Regions from separate parts of the Lysinibacillus phoenicis genome, predicted to be linked through region 1. Evidence: riboswitches for the same ligand, from Rfam matches in the RefSeq annotation. Region 1 holds a riboswitch; each other region holds the start of a gene.

What was found. A riboswitch is a leader RNA that binds a small molecule or an ion and turns the genes downstream of it on or off. The one in region 1 is predicted to bind S-adenosylmethionine.
Region 2: linked by a shared signal. The riboswitch ahead of ABC382_RS02525 (Na+/H+ antiporter NhaC family protein) and the one ahead of ABC382_RS18200 (bifunctional homocysteine S-methyltransferase/methylenetetrahydrofolate reductase) in region 1 are both predicted to bind S-adenosylmethionine.
Region 3: linked by a shared signal. The riboswitch ahead of ABC382_RS07095 (YezD family protein) and the one ahead of ABC382_RS18200 (bifunctional homocysteine S-methyltransferase/methylenetetrahydrofolate reductase) in region 1 are both predicted to bind S-adenosylmethionine.

The regions. Positions count from the first base shown of each region.
Region 1 covers NZ_JBDFMP010000002.1:3,345,272-3,349,547, reverse strand. Annotated here, with positions in the region: gene metH (methionine synthase) at 1-776, opposite strand, end outside; gene ABC382_RS18200 (bifunctional homocysteine S-methyltransferase/methylenetetrahydrofolate reductase) at 769-2,616, opposite strand; SAM riboswitch class I at 2,705-2,804, opposite strand; gene ABC382_RS18195 (protoporphyrinogen oxidase) at 2,904-4,276, opposite strand, start outside.
Region 2 covers NZ_JBDFMP010000002.1:275,413-279,688, reverse strand. Annotated here, with positions in the region: gene ABC382_RS02530 (VanZ family protein) at 1-918, shown strand, start outside; gene ABC382_RS02525 (Na+/H+ antiporter NhaC family protein) at 1,002-2,237, opposite strand; SAM riboswitch class I at 2,377-2,484, opposite strand; gene ABC382_RS02520 (LysR family transcriptional regulator) at 3,069-3,953, opposite strand; gene ABC382_RS02515 (acetoacetate decarboxylase) at 4,084-4,276, shown strand, end outside.
Region 3 covers NZ_JBDFMP010000002.1:1,112,153-1,116,428, reverse strand. Annotated here, with positions in the region: gene ABC382_RS07105 (TetR/AcrR family transcriptional regulator) at 1-86, shown strand, start outside; gene ABC382_RS07100 (DUF418 domain-containing protein) at 79-1,173, shown strand; SAM riboswitch class I at 1,344-1,440, shown strand; gene ABC382_RS07095 (YezD family protein) at 1,510-1,665, shown strand; gene ABC382_RS07090 (flavin reductase family protein) at 1,756-2,241, opposite strand; gene ABC382_RS07085 (VOC family protein) at 2,399-3,184, shown strand; gene ABC382_RS07080 (cold-shock protein) at 3,596-3,796, opposite strand; gene ABC382_RS07075 (formate--tetrahydrofolate ligase) at 4,010-4,276, shown strand, end outside.

The DNA.
Region 1 (4,276 bases):
TCAGGTAAGCCAGCATTTGGATAACAACTTATATAGCCTGTTGAAAGCTCTGCTAATGAACGAATATGATCCGTCATAAACTCTGGTCCTGTCGCACAGTTTAAGCCAACTGATAATGGTTTAATATGCTCAATAGATATATAAAAGGCATCAATCGTTTGTCCTGCGAGTGTCGTACCCATCGGTTCAATTGTTCCTGAAATCATAACGGGAAGTTCCTTGCCAGTTGCCGCGAAAGCACGTGTTACCCCTAATGTGCCGGCTTTAACATTCAGCATATCCTGACTTGTTTCCAATAACAGCACATCTGCTCCTGCCTCAATTAAGGCCTTCGCTTGGATAAAGAAATTTTCCTCGAGCTCATCAAATGTAATACCGCCAGTTACGGATAATGTTTTTGTTGTTGGTCCCATAGCTCCAGCTACAAATCGCGGCCAATCCGATGTTGTAAATTTATCCACCGCTTGGCGAGCAATTTCAACTGCACGTTTATTAATCTCTTCCGCTTTTGCACCCAGATCGTATTCATTTAACACAAGAGGAGTTCCACCAAATGTATTCGTACAAATGATATCTGCGCCAGCCTCTAAATATTTAAGATGAATTTTCTCTATAACATCAGGTCTAGTAAGCACAAGATTTTCATTACACCCATCGAGCTCCTCTCCACCAAAATCATCTGCCGATAAGTTTTCATTTTGTAGCATTGTTCCCATTGCGCCATCAAGAATTAAAATACGTTTCTCTAATTGCTCTTCAATCAAGTGCTTAGCCATGTATACTTACTCCTTTTTTTTGTTCATCCAATTGCTCAATATATTTCATCAACTCTAGTGTCACATCATAGCGTAAAAAAGGTGTAATAAGGTAAATACCATTAAAATATTGCGCAGCCACCTCTACTAATTCCCTTGCAATGGCAATACCCTCAGCTGTTGCACGTTCTTTATCTTCACCACAAGCCTTCATTCTTGCTAAGGCATCTTCTGATAATTTGATGCCAGGCACCTCGTGGTGTAAAAACTCTGCACTTTTATAACTCGTAACGGGCATAATCCCAATATATATCGGTGCTTGTAGATGCTTTGTTGCCTCGTAAATTTCCACAATTTTTTCCTTCGTATACACTGGCTGTGAAATAAAATAATCTGCACCATGTTCGATTTTCTTTTCTAAACGTGCCACAGCACGGTCTAACACACGAACGTTTGGATTAAATGCAGCAGCCACTGAAAAATTTGCTTTTTTTCGAAGGGGTTTACCAGAGAAAGAGACCCCTTCATTTAACTGCTTAATTAATTGGATTAGCTCCATCGAGGAGACATCATAAACGCTTGTCGCACCTGGGAAGTCCCCAACTTTTGTTGGATCACCCGTAACAGCTAAGACATCATGAATTCCTAAAGCATTTAATCCCATTAAATGTGATTGCAGACCGATTAAATTACGATCTCGACATGTAATATGTGTTAGAGGACGTACGCCATGTGTATTCTTCAACAATGCTCCCATTGCAATATTGCTAATACGAGGAGAGGCTAGAGAATTGTCTGCCATCATGACTACATCTGCGCCAGCATCATACAATTGTTTTGCTCCTACAAGGAATCCATCAATTTCTAAATGTCTAGGTGTATCCAGTTCTACAATGACAGATCGTTCACGTTTTACTTTTTCATGAAGAGGCTCATACTTAGGAGGCTCTGCTTCTCGAACGACCTCAATCTTTTCAGGTTTCGCATGCTTTTCATGAACGGGTGATAACTCCTCTAAATATTTTTTTGCTGCCGCTATATGCTTTGGTGTCGTACCACAGCAGCCCCCAATCAAGCGTACCCCTTGATCACGTAGTTCTACTGCTGCTCGACCAAAATAATCAGCCTCCGATTCATAAACGACACGCCCATCTTCTAAGTCAAGAAGTGAAGCGTTCGGATAAGCTGACATAAATGCCTTTTCAGGAAGTTCTACGCCTTCAAATGCTTGTATTGTATGATGTGGGCCTAGCCGGCAATTGACACCAACGATATCTGCACCAAGTGTTTCTAGCTCATGCAAAACATTATTTAAAGACATTCCATTTTGTAAAACACCAGGCTCATGCATAGATACTTGTGCAATAATTGGTAACATTGTTTTTGCACGTAACATTTTTAATGTTGCAGTTAATTCTTCAAAATCATAATAGGTTTCAAGTAAGAGGCCATCTGGATTTCCTGCAAGTAAAACACTTGCTTGTTCCTCTACAGTCGCTAATATTTCCTCTAGTGTTGCATCACTTTTTCGGATACCACGAATACCTCCTATTGTCCCTAAAACAAATTGACCTCCATCTGCAGCTGCTCGCTTAGCAATTGTAATAGCTGCTTCATTAAATTGTTGAACGCGTGATTCTAATCCATAGCGAGCTAATTTGATGGCATTTGCACCGTACGTATTCGTTTGAATGATGTCAGCACCAGCCGCAATATATTCTCTATGAATCTTTTCAATTAACTCTGGTCTCTGCACATTCATTTCCTCATGGCAATATTCCAATCCATAGCCATAAAGAACTGTGCCTATTGCACCATCCGCCGTCAATACATGCGTGTTTAACTTCTCAAGCAATCCCATAAAACTAGCCTCTCTTCCTATGTCTCTGTATAATAAAAAGCCTTCTTTCATAAAAAAGAAGGCTTTAACGATTCAGCATTGTTGTTCCTTCTCATCTTCGACTCAACGGTCTTCTGGATTTAGCACCTGACAATAAGTTGGTTGCTGAAGCTTCAATGGGCCAGTCCCTCTGCTTCTCTTGATAAGAATTAAGTATGAATTTTTTAAATAATTAAAAGAATCATATCGTTTACTGACGAATGAGTCAAGAGTATTTCACGTAACAAAGTAATTTTTAACTTAAAATCTTAGAAACTGGATAGTTCCTCTGCAAGCTCCTCACCAATTTTTTTCCCATTTTGAATGCAAGCTCCGATACCTACACCAAAATATGAACAGCCTGCTATAGCTAAATTTGGATAGTTTTTGTTCAGTTCCTGAAGCAACCCTTGTAACGCTTCTCTGTGAGCTAAGTCGTATTTAGGCATTTGATCAATCCATTTTGTTACATTTACTACGGTTGGATCCTCTTCTATTCCCAAGCTCTTTCGAACATCCTCTAAAGCAACGGTTGCCAATTCTTCATCAGTCATGGCACGTAGTTGTTCATACGCTGGGTTAATACTCTTATAGAAGAGTCGTACAAGTAATTTATTGTCTCTCGATGTATGCTTCCATTTACGACTTGTCCAAGTTACTGCATTACAAGTAACGTTAGAATTATGAGAGACAATATAGCCCGTTCCATCTGCTGGCAATTTCGCGTCTGGTACATCGAAGCCTAAGTATATGGTAATGGCTGACGCAGTAGTAAATTGATTAAAATAACAGTTTAATGATTCGTCCTTCATGAGGCTTTGAACAGCTTCATTCGGTAGTGCAAGCACAACATAATCTGCTCCGATATTTTCACCATTTGCTAATGAAATTGTATAGCGGTCTTTCTGTTTTTGAACATGTAAAGTAGCGACACCCTTGATAATTTCAACATTGGTTAATGTTTGCTCAAGTCGATCGATTAAAGAAGTTAAACCATTTTTAAATGATATAAATTTTTTATTGGCAGCTTTAACAAATTGCTCACGGTTCGCATCAAAACCTTTAATGATACTTCCATAATCATTCTTATAATCAATTAAATACGGTAAAGTAGAAGCAATTGAAAGCTGATGTAAATCACCTGAATACACACCTGCTAGAACTGGTGCAATTTGGTTTTTTACTAGTTCCTCTCCTAAATAGTAGGTTAAGAACTCGCCAATTGAACTTTCCTTTGTAAAGCCTTTGTTTGGTAATGTCAAATCCTTTAATGCTTCCTGCTTTCCTTGCTCTGATATTAATGTGCTTTCCTCTAAGGATGCCAAGCTCATTGGAATACCAAATGTAGAATCAGCTGGAATAGCATGTAGTTCATTATTTGTGTAAATATAAGAAATGCCGGTTTCGTTATAAACTAGATTATCTTCAAAATCAAGCTCCTGCACTAGCTCCATAACACCTTTATGGCGAGCGACAATAGAATCAGCACCTGTTTCCATAATAAATCCTTCTTCATATGCCGAATGTAACTTACCACCTAGATATGTATTTTTCTCTACAAGTACTAGACGAACATCTAGATTATTCTCCTTCACTTGACGTTGTAAGTAATGCATTGTGCATAATCCTGTAATTCCGCCAC
Region 2 (4,276 bases), 3.1 Mb from region 1:
TACCAATTATACAGACTAGGGGCTTCTATTGTTCATCACAAAAAAGTAAAAATAAAAAGTCTTGTTGGAACTTTGGCTATCCCTCTTATCATGGGATTGATTTTTATTGGGATGTCATTGGTATATGCTCAACAAGAATTTGGACATCTGCCAATAAACGCTTATACAAAATCCAATATGTCAGGTGTTCATATATCTACTTCATTGCAATTAGACTCAAACCCTACTGTTGCGCCCGTTTATAAAAAAATTATTCATAATGAAGAAGTTGAAACATTGTTGCAAGATAAATTAGGGTTATCGGAGTTGAGTACAAAGAATTATAAAGAAGACAAAGAAATTTTATTGCAAGACAAAGCAGGTATGCAATATACATTATTTATAAGTTCAATGGGAAATTGGTCGTTAACAGCGAATAATTATTCGCAGCAAGCGACATCGACTGGTCAGGAACACTTGATTGATAAGGCGAAGGCATTGATGGACGAACTTTCTATCCTCCCTCAAGAAGCAGAGTTTTCTGTACTGGAAAACGGGGAATTTGAATGGAATCTTCCAGATCGTCCCGATTTAAATGTCGACTATTGGTATGGGGATGTAGTTCTTGATCTTACACAAGATGGACGTGCATATTCATTAGCCTATAATGTTCAAAGAAATCAATTTACACGGGAAGTAGATATCTTCTCCCCTGCTGAAGTATATGAGCAAATAAAGAATGGAGAATTTCCTCAAATAAAGTATAATGCACTCGTTACAGAAGAAGAGCTGGTTCTAAAAAAAGACGATCAGCTTGAAATTGAATTAATCGAGCTAACGTATATGTATGACACAAAAGGTTTCTATCAGCCAGTATACAACGTTTCTGGAACATTAAACGGAAACAACTGGTTTACACTAATACAGGCAAGAAAGTAATCCTTCTAAATCTAAAACATTACTTTAAGAGATGAAAAAGACCAGCTAAGCTAAAATTTTGCTTTGCTGGTCTTATTTGAGCTTTAGGCTTTCTTTTTTGAAGGGTATCCAATAGAAATAGCTATCATTCCGCAAATACCAATAAGAATGGGATAGATCGAGTATTGCAGCATACTTACTGGTGATATTTTGGCCACGCTTGCGGCAGCAAGGAATTGAGCCCCATACGGCAGAAGCCCTTGGACTGTACAGGAGAAAATATCTAATATACTTGCGGATTTTCTTGGCTCAATGTCATATTGTTCAGCAATATTTTTGGCAAGTGGCCCAGCAATTAATATCGCAATTGTATTATTAGCAGTAGATAAATTCGTTAAACCCACAAGGCTAGCAATGCCGAATTCAGCACCCTTTTTCGATTTAATTCTACTTGTCGCAAGGTGCAGCAAAAAGTCAATGCCTCCATTAAACTTAATAACCTCTACCATTCCAGCTATTAATATGGCAAGAAAGGCGATTTCATACATACCGGACATGCCTTCTCCAATCGTTTGCAGAAGGCTCATCAAGTGATAGCTACCATCTACTAAGCCAACAGCACCTGCAAGGACAATCCCTAATGCCAGCACAAGGAAAACATTCATCCCAGATAACGCTAAAATGATCACTAAAACATATGGTACAATTTTAACCCAACTATAGCTTACATGCGCCACTTGTGCTGTTTCACCCATTGAAATGATTGCTAAAATAATGCTCGTTACAATAGCTGCTGGCAATACAATCCAAAAATTAACCTTAAACTTATCCTTCATTTGTGCGCCTTGTGAACGTACGGCAGTAATGGTTGTATCTGAAATAAAGGATAAATTATCACCAAACATGGAGCCACCAACAACAGCTGCCATCACTAAAGCAATAGAAAGGTCTGTAAGATCACTTATTCCAACGCCTATTGGAGCTAATGCAACAATCGTTCCCACGGATGTACCCATTGAGAGGGAAATAAAACAGGCAATGATGAACAAGCCCACAACCAGTAAGTTTTGCGGAACGACCGATAAAGCAAAGTTAACAGTGGAATCTACTGCCCCCATACCTTTTGCAACCTCTGAAAAGGCCCCAGCCAAGAGAAAAATAATAACCATCATCATGACATTTAAATTCCCTGCACCTTGACAAAAAATATCAACTTTTTTCGTAAACGATTCTTTTCGATTCATGGCTAGAGCCACAGCACCTGCAATGGTGATAGCAACAATGACAGGAAAGGCATAAAAATCACCTGTAATAACCCCAGAACCAATAAATAATATCATAAAAACAACAAATGGGATCAGCGCCCATGGATTCTCTTTCTTCACTGTTTTACCTCCAAAAAAATTAAAATCAGCCTTTTTCCATAAAAAAAGGCCTCATCTTGAATGAACAAGAAGAGGCCTTATATTGAAAATACACCTCTTATCTATCAAGTCATTTCTTGCTGGATTTGGCACAGTAACTTAATGACTAAGTTCCGCTGCCGAGATTTCATCGGGCCAGTCCCTCCATCTCTCTTGATAAGAAGAAAAAATATTATTTTTTTGACACAATATTAAAAGATTAAAATAAAAAATTAATATTTGCAACAAGTTTTTTCTTTAACTTCTATACGTACATAGATTTTCCGATTAATCTTAGAAGAAATCTGCTTATTGTAGCTGATTTTGTGTATTACTGAATAACGCCGATAGCGGATATTCCATCTTGCTCCTCGGGTATTCATCCTGCTTCGCGGTTATTTCACCTTACTCCTCGGGTATTCAGCCTTGCTCCGCGGGTATTTCGCCTTGCTTCGCGGGTATTTCACCTTACTCCGCGGGTATTTCGCCTTGCTTCGCGAGTATTTCACCTTACTCCGCGGGTATTTGCCTGCTAAATAATAGAATATAATCCCAAGTAGCTTATTGTGCAACTAACAAAAAACCAGGTGCTCTTCTAAGAAGAACGCCTGGTTTTATTGTGAAAGTGAATCTTACTAACTTACTTAGTTTTGATTCGTTATAATACTACGCTAAGTTGAGGCAATGAACAAGTTAAAATATTTTCCAACAAAATTTTAGGGAATTTTTATGTTTTTTCGAGCATTTCAGGAACCCGTTTCAAAGGTATTAAATTTTGTAGTGCTCATTATTTTCGTTAAAGTAAGTAATAATAAAGTCCCGTAACTGTTGAACGGCAGCTGACGAAATGGAATTTTTTACCCAGGACAGACCTACTGTATACGTTGGATTCATATTAGCTATTTTTACAAAATGTAAATTAAACTTTCTACAAACCGATATGGGCAACAAGGCTACACCCTGTTCCAGCTGGATAATTTCTGCCAGAAGGGTTGAATCTACTTCATAGTTTTTGATAGGCATAAATCCCGCTCTTTCACAAAGTGACGTTGTAAAACGACTATATTCTGCATTGTTGGCTAAGGAAATAAAGGATTCATTTGCAAACTTAGCTAGAGCAACCTCTGACTGACCAGCCAATGGGTGATTAGAAGGCAACACAAGTACTACATCCTCTGCCACAAGCACACAGGTTTCAATTTCTTCATCAATGATTGGAGGGCCTGCTATGCCCAGATCAATATCCCCTCTCTTTAAATTTATACGTATATCATCCCTTGTCTCAATTCCCTGTTGAATTTTGGCATGAGGAAAATCATTAATATATTGACTAATTAGTCCAACGAGAAATCGTGTATTTGATATGGCTATTTTAACTGTACGAGCATTGATTTCATCAAGTGATTGAATATCCATTTTTGCATTTTCTAGTTCGATAAATACCTTATTAACATGCTTGAGCATAATCTGTCCTGCAGCACTTAATTCAATATTTCTTCCTTTTCTATGAAATAATTTTGTGCCTAGTTCATCCTCCAGACGTTTTATAGTCAAACTTAAGGATGGCTGTGCAATATTTAACTGTTGAGCCGCCTTCGAAATATGCTCTGTATTTGCTACTGTTTGAAAATACTTCAATTGTAAAAGTTCCATTTCGCTTAAGCCCCCTAATTCATTTATCTAAATAAATATATTTATATTTTATTATGTATTAGACGCAATGTAAAATCCGCATTAAAGTAGTTATTGTAAGAAGACAAAGTTGAAAGAATGGTGGTTTTTCATGAGAAAAGATGAAGTAATGAGACAATTCACAACACCGTTGGATGCAGGTGCTTATCCCATTGGACCTTATCGCTTTTATAACCGTGAATATTTAAATATCGTCTATAAAACAGATATGGAAAAACTTAAGAAAATTGTTCCAGAACCATTGGAAGTGAAGGAGCCCTTTGTCAAATTTGAAATCATGAAAA
Region 3 (4,276 bases), 2.2 Mb from region 1:
TTATGTTAACTGGTAGTCAATTGAACTATAAGGCTATTTGGAGGGAGGCAGTACATAGCGTCATTCAAGGGGGAAAAGATGAATAAGCAACTTGGTCATCGTCGTATTGAGGGCTTAGATTTTGCAAGAGCATTAGCAATGTTAGGTATGTTTATTGTAAACTTTGGCGTTATTTCAGGTTCAACTGCCAATGGTTCACAATGGCTCATTCAATTGCAAAGTCTTTTTGAGGGGCGCGCCTCTGCACTATTTGTCATTCTAGCAGGAATAGGGACTGCGCTGATGACGCGGAAAGCAAGGGAAGCAAAGGACCCAATTCTTATTCGCCAAAGTAAGTTAACTTTATGGAAGCGAGCTCTTTTTTTGTTTGTTGTTGGGATGGTTTTATATGTGGTGGGATGGACGGGAGATATTTTACATTATTACGGTGTTTATATGTTTCTTGCAGCTTTGTTGATAGCAACTTCAAAGAAAACCATGCTTTTTACAATTAGTGCGGTGATAATCGTTTCCCAATGGCTACAAATCCAATTCAATTATCTAGTTGGGTGGCATCCAAAATATATTTTATTAGAGTATATAGATTTTTGGACGGTAGAAGGTTTTATGAGAAATTTACTGTTTAATGGCTACCACCCCGTTTTTCCATGGATATCTTTTTTTCTCATTGGGATGATTGTAGGTACCTTAGATTTAACCAATAGGGCATTAAGAAAGAAATTAGTTACGGTAGGTATCTTGTTAGGAGTGATTATAGAAATTTTTTCAAAGGTGATTATTCACTTCTCGACAAAATATTTCTTAGATCATGATAGTGCGTTGTATTTATTTGATACAGGACCAATTCCACCAAATATAATGTATGTTCTATCAAATTCGGCTTCGGCTATTGTGATAATAGTAGGTTGTATGTATTTTGTAGAAACTTTCAAAAATAAAGTAATAGAAGCAATCATTAAAACGGGTCAATTGTCCTTAACACACTATGTTGGCCATGTCTTTATTGGCATCACTGTGTTAGAAGTTTTCGATTTATCGAATAATCTAACAGTCGTTTTTTCAATGCTCTATGCATGTTGTTATTTTTTAGGCTGTGTGTTTTTTTCGATATGGTGGAGGACTATCCATCAACGTGGTCCAATTGAACTCATTTTGAGAAAATGGTCCAATTAAAAAGTTTGAGAGTAGTCATCTATTTACTACTGATTTGGCATAAAATACATTCATATCGACTCATACAAACGTAGAAGATTGATATTACAAAGTATTCAGCTAGGTTTTCTAATATTTTATATTGACATTCGTATAGTAGAATTATAGAATTATTGTCAAGAAACGCAGTACTCTTATCAAGAGAGGTGGAGGGACTTGGCCCAACGAAGCCTCGGCAACCGAAAAGTTAGGTGCCAAATCCAACAGATGGTATCTGAGAGATAGGAGGGGCTATCAATCAGTTTGATGCGTTGGCCTCTTTTGTACAACAAGAATGAAAAAGAAGGGGTGTATCGTATGGCTCAATCAGTAAAGGTAGATGATAAAAAATTAGAGGCAATTGCCAAGGCAATTCAAAATCTTGAATTTGGTGAAGTGCATATTACGATCCAAGATGGTGTTATTGTGCAAATTAATAGGCTTGAAAAACAGAGATTTCCGCAGAAAAAATAACATTGATTTCAGTTGAACGATGTCAAAAGGCCACCAATAAGCATGAAGGATTTCCTTTGCTTACAAGTGGCCCTTTTTTTGTCTAAAAAATTAACTATAAAAGCTTTTTGGTATTTGCCCAATATGACGGCGATGGTATAGTAACGGTTCTTTTTGCCCGTTTGTAATGTCTTGCACATGCCCAATAAAAATGGTATGGTCGCCAGCATCTATTTGCTGAAACGTTTTACATTGTAAAATAGCTGCTGTATCATGTAAAATCGGTAGACCTAAAGATGAAGTGGACCACTGTGCCTGTGCAAAACGATCAGGGATTTTACTGGCAAATAGTGTACATAAATGTTCTTGGTCGCTTGCTAAAATATTGACCGCGAAATGAGAAGCATTCGTAAAATAAGAATGAAGCTGAGAATTTTTATCGAGTGACCACAAAATAAGGAGCGGGTCGATTGAAACAGATGCAAAGGAATTGACGGTTAAGCCTATAGGTTTTGTTTCATGACTTGTTGTGACAACTGTAACGCCTGTAGGGTAATTACCTAATGCCAATTTAAAAGCAGCTACTTGATCTGTCATTCAAATATCACCTCTTTATTAATATAAATTAGTTCACGGAGTAAGTAGGTAAAATGAACTTTTTTTTCATATCCTACTAGTAACTCCTTTTCTTGAGTAAATTTTAAACCAATTAAACATACAGGTAAAGGTAATGGGGAAAGAAAGGGGAATTGCCATGACTTTATATTTTGATCACCTGGTTCACCAAGTGGAATCACCAGAAAATATAAAGGTTTTCTTCAATAAACGAAATGTCCACACAGTGAATGGTGGGCAGCACACGATGTGGGGGACTTATAATACGTTAAGCTACTTTGGCTTAAGCTATATTGAACAAATTGCTATCTATGATCGTGATTTATTTGAGCAGGCGGCACAATACCCATATTCCTTACATTATACGTTTAAACGTGATCAAGAGCGCCAAGGATTTTCACGAATAGCCTTGCGTACCAAAAAAATTGAGGAAGAGGGTCAACGCTTACGAGCATTAGGTTATGATGTATATGGGCCGGATGCTTGCAGTCGAACAAGACCGGATGGCACTGTTGTGAAGTGGAAGCTTCTCCATTTTGGCAAACCAGATCTTCTCATTGATTTTCCATTTTTAATTGAATGGGCAGAGGAAGATGAGGAACGTCTGTCACAATTAGTGACAAGCGGTGCTATTGATACAAAACAAGCGATTACAATGGAATCAATCCAATTGTATGTCAAGGATATACGAAGAACAGTTCGTTTATGGCAGGAGGTATTGCAGCTACCAGAGCCTGTGCAACATGAGCAGTTCATCTCGTTACAGCTCCCGAATATCCGATTGGATTTTTATGAGGAAGAGGTTGCAGTAGCTATGACACTTGGTCATATAAAAGAAGGGCCATTTGGTGTGACATTAAAAGATCCTCATCGAACAAAGGAAACATTAGTATGTCCTGGCGCTTTTTATTGGATTAATCGATAATTACAATATCCACTTCATATGCTGAAATGGATTCAGACTGTAGACAAACTCGATGAATTTTGAGTTTGCCTACAGTCTTTTTTCTTTTACAATGAAATAAAGCTAAGCTATTGATTTCCACAATGGACGGACGCTTTCCGCGGGTGAGGTCGAGCTGCTTCCCTCGCTTCGCTCAGTCCAGGATCTCGACTTTTCCGCTTTTCCCGCAGGAGTGCCGCCCTTCGTTCCGCAGTTTTCTTATAGCTTTTTTGAAATTATTTCAAGTGTAATTCCCTTTTGTCATGCTATATGCTTCACATACTTAGTATCAAATTTGCAAAGGGCCACCATTGGTAATAAAAAAAGCGGATGAAGGAATATTTCATTCCTGCTCCGCTGTCCATTTGGAACTAAGCTAATAGTCCATTACCGTTATAATTTCACAACATTTGATGCTTGAGGTCCACGATTACCCTCTACCACATCAAATGATACCTTTTGACCTTCTTCAAGTGTACGGAAGCCTTCCTCCTGGATGCCCGTAAAATGTACAAATACATCTTCTCCATCATCACATTCAATAAAGCCATAACCCTTTTCATTATTGAACCACTTTACGATCCCCTGTTGCATAAGCATTCGCCTCCAATGCGCTTGAATGTAAAATAAAGTTAAATAAGTTGTGCTCTCATTGAGAAAATGTGAAAAAATTGCATTTTCTCTTAGAACATACATGAATTGAACAAAGATGTCAATTGATTGTCGAAATGCTTGCATATCTGGCTTTCTTTTTTTTCACAATTAAGACTATAATGGAAATGAACAACAAAGAAAGTAGGATGCCAAATGACAACGAAAAATCAACCATTATCAGATTTAGAAATCGCTAGTCAAGCAGTGATCAAACCTATTACGGAAATTGCCAAAGCTGCGGGTATTCCAGAGGATGCTCTTGAGCAGTATGGACGCTACAAAGCAAAGATTGACCCATTAAAAATTACAGCTCAGGGCGAGGATGCAAAAGTAGTATTAGTGTCTGCTATTAGTCCGACCCCAGCAGGTGAAGGAAAGTCGACAGTGACTGTAGGACTAGCAGATGCCCTTCATCAATTA